Regions from separate parts of the Paenibacillus sp. 01T47 genome, predicted to be linked through region 3. Evidence: riboswitches for the same ligand, from Rfam matches in the RefSeq annotation. Region 3 holds a riboswitch; each other region holds the start of a gene.
The links. Region 3 has a riboswitch for thiamine pyrophosphate ahead of AC1DOV_RS14250 (ABC transporter substrate-binding protein). Riboswitches for the same ligand answer to the same signal wherever they lie in the genome.

Region 1: it holds a riboswitch for thiamine pyrophosphate, as region 3 does, so the genes downstream of both, AC1DOV_RS11785 (ABC transporter ATP-binding protein) here and AC1DOV_RS14250 (ABC transporter substrate-binding protein) in region 3, are expected to answer to the same signal.
Region 2: it holds a riboswitch for thiamine pyrophosphate, as region 3 does, so the genes downstream of both, thiC (phosphomethylpyrimidine synthase ThiC) here and AC1DOV_RS14250 (ABC transporter substrate-binding protein) in region 3, are expected to answer to the same signal.

The regions. Positions count from the first base shown of each region.
Region 1 covers NZ_JBFTPA010000004.1:431,683-434,841, forward strand. The annotation lists gene AC1DOV_RS11780 (ABC transporter permease) at 1-271, opposite strand, end outside; gene AC1DOV_RS11785 (ABC transporter ATP-binding protein) at 252-1,028, opposite strand; TPP riboswitch at 1,116-1,218, opposite strand; gene AC1DOV_RS11790 (SLOG family protein) at 1,306-1,863, shown strand; gene AC1DOV_RS11795 (DUF2087 domain-containing protein) at 2,068-2,673, shown strand; gene thyA (thymidylate synthase) at 3,000-3,159, shown strand, end outside.
Region 2 covers NZ_JBFTPA010000012.1:59,347-62,505, reverse strand. The annotation lists gene thiC (phosphomethylpyrimidine synthase ThiC) at 1-1,599, opposite strand, end outside; TPP riboswitch at 1,911-2,015, opposite strand; gene AC1DOV_RS21865 (glycosyltransferase family 4 protein) at 2,090-3,159, opposite strand, start outside.
Region 3 covers NZ_JBFTPA010000006.1:108,510-111,668, forward strand. The annotation lists gene AC1DOV_RS14240 (GerAB/ArcD/ProY family transporter) at 1-20, shown strand, start outside; gene AC1DOV_RS14245 (glycosyltransferase) at 112-1,584, shown strand; TPP riboswitch at 1,723-1,835, shown strand; gene AC1DOV_RS14250 (ABC transporter substrate-binding protein) at 2,020-3,060, shown strand; gene AC1DOV_RS14255 (thiamine-binding protein) at 3,127-3,159, shown strand, end outside.

The DNA.
Region 1 (3,159 bases), on a different contig from region 3:
AAGTGTGCATGCCTGCTGCGAGCGTAGTCCCAATAATAATCGACAATAGAAAACCGAGGGACACTTCTTTAAGCGTAGCCAGCAGATGGTTGCCAAGCAGCAGATGGCCATCTTCGATTAATGCCTGAGCTATTGAGCTAGGTGACGGCAGTATGTAGGGTGGAACCAATCCGAGCTGTACGACCGCTTGCCAAACGAGCAGTAAGCTAATGAGCAGCAGTATGAATAGTCCGTAATGGCTCAGCCACTGGTTAATTAGAGGTTTGCGCATGCAGTCTTCGCTCCAAATCTTGCCGCAGCTTGATGAAGTCGGGTTCGTAATTTTGCTCATAGTGTCTTGGTCTCGGCAAAGGAACGACTATTTCCTGTATCCCTTGCGCCTCGTTAGCTGCACTTGGCAATAAATAAATGCGGTCGCTCAGCAATATCGCTTCCTCAAGATCATGTGTGATAAAGAGTACTGTTTTTCCAAGGTCGCTCCACAGCTCTAGCAGCCACTTATGCATACCGCGTTTGGTCATGGCGTCAAGCGCGCCAAACGGTTCGTCCAGCAGCAGCAGCTCTTGTCCGGTTACTAGTGTGCGCAGAAAAGCTGCCCGCTGTCGCATGCCGCCTGACAACTCGTCAGGGTAAGCTTGTTCATAGCCTGCCAGTCCGAAGCGCTCTAGCAGCTCCAAGATTTGGATCGTGTTATAATGGGGATTGCTGCGTGTCATCTCAAGTGGAAGCAGACAATTGCCGAGTATTGTTCTCCATGGCAGAAGAAGATCCTTTTGCGGCATATAAGCAATCTTGCCGAGACGATTGGGGGCAGGCTTGCCATACAGCCTAATTTCGCCTAGGCTAGGCTGAAGCAATCCAGCCATGAGCTTAAAGAGCGTGCTTTTGCCTGAGCCGCTAGCACCGATGATAGAGACAAACTCACCTGAGTAGGCTTGAAGCGAAAGATTAGACAGTATAGATGTTTCAGCAAGCTTGTCGTAGGTGTAGCTTACTTGGTGAAGTGAGATTATAGCTGTAATACGCATCCCTCCGTAAACAAATAAAGACCCACCCATTTCCGAGGGGAAATGAGCGGGTCTAACGATCACACAAGGCTTGCGCGCATGAATGAATGCTTTGCTGCTCCACTTCCCTCCGCTGGAATGATCCAGATCAGGTTCCAAGGGTCCGGAGCAGATGCTCCATCTCAGCCGTTAGGCTCCCCTAGTGAAATAAATAGGTTTATATGCAATTTGTATTTTTTCTACTATAGCATACACTGGATAGATGTAAACCATAATTATCCGAAAAGGCGTTGGACAAATGAAAAATTTACTCGTAACGGGCTACCGAGCGCATGAGCTTAATATTTTTAGCCAGAAGCATGAGGGCATTGTTTATATAAAAAAAGCGCTGAAAGGCAAGCTGGTTCCGCTTATAGAAGATGGGCTTGAGTGGGTGATTACCCCGGGCCAATATGGCGTGGATTTGTGGGCGTGCGAGGTCGTTATTGCGCTGAAGGAAATTTATCCTCATTTGAGACTTTCAATTATTTCGGCATACAGCAATCCGGAAGAGAAATGGAAGGATGATAAAAAGGAGTTTTATCAGCAGGTTTTAAAAGGGGTCGATTATTACGCTTCGGTCAGCAACCAGCCGTATAATGGCATTTGGCAGTTTACGGCTAGGGACGAGCTGCTGTTTCGGAAAACGGACGGTATTTTGCTCGTTTATGATGAGGATGCAGGCGAGGGCAGCCCCAAGTTTTTTAAAGAAAAAGCGTTAAAGAAACAGCAGGCTGAGGGCTATGGTTATTTCAGCATAAGCTCGGAGGACATTCAGAGCATTGCGGATGATGACAACCTGTATTCGGAAAATTAACGATGCATGGGAGTTGAGTAAGAGGAGTTTATTTCATGCTGGCAGGCAGAGACCTGTCAGCTTTTTTTATGCGCAAAGCTGACAGTTTGTATTTTCGAGATTATTGTGTTTGACAAATAATAGGTGGCGTATTATTATCTGATTAGATAAACATCTAATTAGACGAAAGTTAAATTTGTTTGGTGGAGGAAGAGGTGGCGAACGGTGCAATTAGATAAGGTGGTAGCCTATCATAAGGCATTATCCGATCCGACGAGAATTAAATTGTTGATTATGCTGGCTGAAGGTGAGCTTAACGGACAGGTGCTCGCAGAGAAATTAGGCGTGACGCCTGCTACGATTACGCATCATGCAACCAAATTAAGAGAGGCCAGCTTAATTAATGAACGCAGAGAGAAAAATACGATTTATTTTTCGCTGAACCATTATTTTATTAAGAGCAACGCTAATGCGGCGGCGGAGCTCATTTACCGGAATGCAGGTGCAGAGAAGGGAGTGGACAACATGGAGGATAGCAATAAGAAACTGAAGGATTCAGTCATCCGCAACTTTTTTACAGCTGAGGGTAAGCTGAAGCATATGCCGGCTCAGCATAAGAAAAAATTGATCGTGCTTCAGCATATGGTTTCTCATTTGACGAGAGGGAAACAGTATACAGAGAAGGAAATTAACGAATTTATCAAAGGTTATCATGATGACTTCGCGACCATTCGCAGAGAGTTCATTATGCATCAGTTGATGTTTAGAGAAAATGATATATACGAATTGAATCCGCAAGAAATATGGGCGAAGTGGGAGATTCTTTCGTAAGCGGAAGTTGTTTTTGATAATAGCGGACATCAGATGCCTTATTTGCTTTATTCCTCTTCTATTGGCCGTGGTTGCGGACATGAAGGCCGTTATTTGGCTCTAATCGTTATAAAAGGCTACGATTTCTGCCAGATAACGGACTCTATGTCCGTTAGAATCTAATTTGGCTTTTAATATTGCAAATAAGGGCTTCTATGTCCGTTAGAAGTAAATATGAACTCATCGAGCGGTGATTGTGCTTACGCGTCATAAAGGAAAAGTAATTTTTTTATCGAATTTTTTTAATCATACGAAATGGAAATAAGCAGGACCTGGGGGCTTGGGAGATGGGGAAGGCTGATGGGATTTACAATCAATTGGTAGCGGATATTTTTGAACATGGTAATTGGGACAAAGATCAAGCTGTTAGAACCAAATGGTCTGATGGTACGCCTGCCTACACAAAAAGCTTAATTTCTAAGCAGCTAACATTTGAAAATACTGAGG
Region 2 (3,159 bases), on a different contig from region 3:
AGCGGATTTCGCAGCATCAGCCGGAAGCGTCTCATCGTGGTAAGCCATCGCACGCTCTGGATCAAGCGATAGATGGAATTGATCACGCCAACGAAACTCGAATCGCGCTTTGGACAATGCATCATCACGCAGCTTAGCTCCCCGGTGCCCTTTCGCCAAGTCAGCCGCATGCGCTGCAATTTTGTACGTAATAACGCCTTCCTTCACATCCTCCTTATTCGGAAGGCCAAGGTGCTCCTTCGGTGTTACATAACAAAGCATCGCCGTGCCGAACCATCCAATCATTGCAGCACCAATTGCCGAAGTAATATGATCATAACCTGGCGCGATATCGGTCGTTAGCGGTCCTAATGTATAGAAAGGCGCTTCATCGCACACCTCTAGCTGACGGTCCATATTTTCTTTGATCAAATGCATAGGCACATGGCCAGGGCCTTCAATCATCACTTGTACATCATGCTTCCATGCGATCTTCGTTAGCTCACCAAGCGTATCCAGCTCAGCAAACTGAGCAGCGTCATTGGCATCTGCTATAGAACCGGGTCTCAGGCCGTCACCGAGCGAGAATGATACGTCGTATGCTTTCATAATTTCACAAATGTCTTCAAAATGCGTATATAGGAAATTCTCCTTATGGTGTGCCAGGCACCAAGCTGCCATAATTGATCCGCCTCGCGAGACAATACCCGTAACGCGCTTTGCCGTAAGTGGTATGTAGCGCAGCAGTACACCTGCATGAATCGTAAAATAGTCGACACCCTGCTCGGCTTGTTCAATAAGCGTATCGCGGAATACTTCCCAGCAAAGGTCTTCAGCTTTGCCATTCACTTTCTCCAGCGCCTGATAAATGGGTACTGTGCCAACCGGAACCGGTGAATTTCGCACGATCCACTCCCGCGTCGTATGGATGTTTTTCCCCGTGGACAAATCCATAATTGTATCGGCTCCCCAGCGCGTCGCCCAAGTCATCTTCTCCACTTCCTCTTCAATCGAAGAAGCTACAGCAGAGTTGCCGATATTAGCATTGATTTTAACGTGAAACTGCCGCCCAATAATCATCGGCTCACTTTCAGGATGGTTGATGTTCGTCGGAATAATGGCACGGCCGGCTGCGATCTCGCTGCGAACAAATTCTGCACTCATCCCTTCGCGAATAGCGATGTATTCCATCTCAGAGGTAATGATCCCTTTGCGGGCGTAATGAAGCTGCGTAACATTTTGCCCTCTTTTGGCACGAAGCGGTTTCCTCGTTAACCCTGGGAATCGTTCCGCGCCTCGCTGCTCTGCTTTTTCAGCAGAAATAAATCCATTATCCTCCGGTTTGATTTCCCTGCCCTCATAGGGCTCTACATCACCACGCTCCAAGATCCATTCGCTGCGAATACCGGGCAAACCGCGCCGAACATCTGCCTCATACGTTTCATCGGTATAAGGACCGCTTGCATCATAAACTCTTACAGGTTCATTCGGCAGCTCTTCACCATTTCTGCCAGTACTAGCTTCAAGTGCAATTTCTCTCATCGGAACACGGATGTTTCCCTTTGAGCCCTCAACGTACACCTTGCGGCTGCCCGGAAGCGGAGTAGAAAAAATAGACATCACAAAAACCTCCTAATGGAATAATAGAATTCCTCCTGGAGGCATACGCAAGCATATGAGAAAGTTTAAAACACCGCTGCTATACAAGTAGCTAGGCTGCTACAAGAGCTGCAATCGCTGGAGCGTGCATGGCGGCCACAAAGCTATATCAATTCACTGGCGCCAAACAAAAAAACCGCTCCAGCAAAGGAGCGGTCGAAGAGTGTCGTCATGCGAGTGTTATCTTGCAAGGGTTCCCCTAAGCAGATAAAGTCATGCCGCATAAGCTGAGGCTTCAGCAGATTCCGGCAGAGCTTTCACGCGCAAAGCATAAACGCACAATCCCACTTTCCTACGCTGGCATAACCCAGATCAGGTTCAAAGGGACCAAAGCGATTCGCTTTATCTCAGCCATTACGGCGCCCCTAGTGGATTTCCTTGTTTGACTATACCGTTTAGTAAAGAAGGGTGTCAACCCTCTATTTTCCAAACCGCGGAAAAATACAGCCTGCTACAGTCCGCTTTCCTTCAGCAGCCTTACCCATCGATCAGCGGTGTGACGCCATGTAAATGTCTGCTCCACACGCTCGCGGCTGCGTCGCCCCAGCTTTTGCCTGAGCTGTTTATCGCGAAGCAGCAGATGCAGCTTTTCTCGCAGCTCTCGCTCGATATGAAGCTGATTGACCAAATAGCCTGTTTCGCCATTACGGATAATTTCTTTCATTCCGCCTGCACGTGTCGCGACTACCGGAACGCCGCAGGACATCGCCTCGACATTAACGAGCCCAAACGCCTCCCTCTGTCCAGATGGAACGACCGCTACATCGGCAACGAGCATCCAGCTGGGCACTTCCGAATGTGGCACGTAGGGCACAAAACGAACATGACCCGGACATTTGCGTCCAAGCTGTTCAAGCTTGCGCGCATAAGCCGTTTTGCGATGCGAGCCATAAAATGGGCTCCCTACGATGATAACGACGAGCTCTGGGTGGCTTTTGGCAAGCTGCGGCACGATATTGAGAAGATGATGAACGCCCTTAAGCGGAATAAGCCTCCCCATAAAAAGCACCACTTTTTTACCATTCAATCCTCTCTTTTGCCTTAAACTCTCCCGTTTAGCGGCTCCTTCGGAGGAATATTGTGAAGGGAACCTGGCCGTATCTACGCCAGGATAAATGACTCGCAGCTTCGAAGCGACCTCTGGCGCTTTCGACACTACAATTCGCCTTAGAAACTCGCTATTTACGATGATTCTATCTGCGGCCTGCAAGCACTTATGCAAGTTTGCAGAAGAAATATAGGAGGGTGAAATAAAGGTGGAGGAATGCAAATAAAGCCAGACTCGTTTGCCAGGATTCAATCGCTTCATCGTTAGCACAAATTGGGGACGATTCTCGACGTCGATGACGTGAGGAGAAAAACGGTGAACCGCATGTCCTACCTCTTGAATATATCGCTGCTTATTGCCCGCTGCAAACCGTTCACAAACAACACCGTTAAATTGTCCTTGACGAGGCAATCGCTTGCTCAGTCTTCCAAAAATACGAGGTTCTGCGTAAGGCTTAAGCAGCGGGGCAAATT
Region 3 (3,159 bases):
AATACAAAAAGGCTGCATGATTGAAAGTTGCGCACAGTGCTCACCCAAGCGGATAGGCTGACATATTTTATGGGTAAGTGAGCCGTTTATGCTTGCTTGAGGAGGATACGCGTGAGCGATGCCAATAGCTGCATGACAAGCATTATTCTCGTTACCTACAATAAGCTTGAATACACGAAGCAATGTGTGGAAAGTATTCGGAGACATACGCAGAGAGGCAGCTATGAGCTGATTATTGTAGATAATGGTTCGACGGATGATACGGTAAAATGGGCTAAAAGCGAGAGCGATATTATCGTAATCGACAATGGCAGCAATGCTGGTTTTCCTAAGGGCTGCAACCAAGGATTGGCCGCGGCCTCGGGCGATCTTCTGATGCTGCTAAATAACGATACAATCGTAACGCCAAGCTGGCTTGACGGTCTCAAGCGCTGCTTATTTAGTGATGAACGAATAGGGGCGGTCAGCCCCGTTACGAATTCGGCTTCCTACTGGACGACGATCCCGGTCACCTATACGACGATAGATGAAATGGAGCTGTTTGCTTCGGCACTGCATGCCAACCCTGATAGAACAAAATGGGAGGAGCGCGTGAAGCTGGTCGGCTACTGCCTTTTGCTGCGGAGAGAAGCATGGGAGAAAACGGGATCGCTCGACGAGATCTTCGGTATCGGCAACTTTGAAGATGATGATTATAGCCTGCGGCTCCGGCTGGCGGGATATAAGCTGATGCTGTGCGGCGATACGTTTATTCATCATTACGGGAGCATCTCCTTTAGCTCAGAGCCAGAACAATATGTACAAAACTTCAGAAAAAATGCCATTGTTTTTATGTCCAAATGGGGCTTTGACCCTGGTGATGCAACGTATATTAGAATGGATTTTAGCACCGTAATTGAGCGGGAATCGCATGAGTACAGACGCGAGAATTGCTCGATTATGGAAATAGGCTGCGGGTGCGGAGCTACGATTTTTCATATGAAAAAGCAATTCCCATCCGCAATATGGTACGGAGTTGAGCGTAACGAGCTGGCGGCTAGAGTAGCAGAAGCTTCGGGAATTACTGTATTCCGCTCGAATGATCCGAAGGATTGGAGGCTGCCTGCTGAAGGTCTTGACGGCATCGTAATCGGAGATGCTCATGCATACGGGACACCGCAAGCCATGAAAAATCTAGTTCGTCTTCTAAAGCCTGGCGGCTGGCTAGTCGGGTGCTTTGCCAATCGCTATTATTTCAACAATATTCGGCAATATTTAGATCCTGCTAATGCACAAGCACAGCATCAAGCGGCATCACAGTACTCAGCAGAACAAGTTAGCCAGCTTTATTTGCAGGCCGGTTTTACCTATGTGAAGATTACACGTGCGGATAATAAACCGCAGGAGCAGCTAGAATACATCCATCTGCTAGAGCGGCTAACGTCTGAAGAGATGTCAAAAGAGCTGACAGCCGCATATTTGCTCGTATATGGACGCCTTGCTCCTGCAGCAGAGACCAAAGATACGGCAGACTTAGAAAATTCGAAGGCTGCTGAAGAAACAAAGGTAGAATGGCTGGATGAGCATATCGATCTAGGGCAATGAAAGCTGGTGCAGGAGCTGCACGTTCTGGCTGCCGTATATAGTAAGAGGATGAGTATCGTGGCTTGATGATAATCATTTTCAAAAAAAACTAGCATTAAATGCGGGTTTTGCTATACAATGAATGGTATTGACGAAACCGAATATGTTCCGGGGAGCTGGTTAGGCCGGCTGAGAGGGGATTTTCTATACAATTCCGACCCGTTAAACCTGATCTGGATAATGCCAGCGTAGGGACAGAAGCTCTGTTTAGCAAGCAGGCGAGATCAAATTGATCAAGCATTTGCTGTATAAACAGCTGCACAGCCAATGATATGGCGTCCTCCGGATTAGGGGGACGCTTTTTTTTGTTGCGATTAGAATGATGCAGCCATGGAACCGGATACTACGAGGAGTCGTCGCCTATAAGAATCGAAGCATGGAGAGGGGAACAACATCATGAATCAGAAAAAAACAGGGTATTTGTCGTGGAAAATCGTGGCCGCGATGCTTGTGTTCGTATTGGCGCTGGCAGGCTGCGGCGGTGGCGCTGGGAACAAGGGCGAACAGCCGAAAGAGCAAGAGGGAACAGCGGACAAGCCGCTAGAGAAGGTGCAGGTTGTACTCGACTGGACACCAAATACGAATCATACCGGACTTTATGTAGCTAGAGATAAAGGTTTTTTTAAGGAGCAAGGACTGGACGTTGAAATTATTCAACCAGGACAAAGCGGTGCCGATCAAATGGTCGCTTCGGGCAATGTGCAGTTTGGCGTAAGTTATCAGGAGTCTGTCACGATGGCGAGAATTGCCGGCGTGCCGCTCGTATCGATCGCCGCTGTCATTCAGCACAATACCTCAGGTTTTGCTTCACCGCTTGCAAAGGGAATCGATTCACCTGAGAAATTTGAAGGCAAAACGTATGGCGGCTGGGGCGCTCCTGTTGAGGAGGCGGTCATTCAATCGATTATGCAGGAGAAGGGCGCAGATGTGAGCAAAGTAAACATCATGAGCATCGGCGACAGCGACTTCTTTACGGCGGTGAAACGCGATATTGACTTTGCATGGATTTACTATGCATGGACTGGCGTGGAAGCAGAGCTGCGCGGCGAGAAGATCAATATGGTTTATTTAACAGACTACAGCGACAAACTGGATTATTATACGCCGGTAATCGTGACGAATGAAGATTTGATTAAGAATAAGCCGGAAACAGTCAAAGCGTTTACTGCTGCCGTATCCAAAGGCTACCAATACGCGATCAGCAATGCGGAGGATGCAGCAGAAATTTTAATAAAAGCAGAGCCGGATTTGAACGCAGAGCTTGTGCGCGCCAGCCAAAAATGGTTAAGCTCCAAATATCAAGATGACGCGCCGCGCTGGGGCGAACAGAAGCTAAGCGTATGGGAAAACTATGCGGCATGGATGTTTGAGCACAAGCTGCTGGAGAAGGAGCTTGAAGCGGAGAAGGCATTTACGAATGAATTTTTACCACAATAAGCAATTCGAACATACGGAGGGCGGGAAAGCCCGCTCTCACATACAACAAAGAGAGAAGGAAATCCGATGGCTAATGCATTAGTAAGCATTCAAATTTTA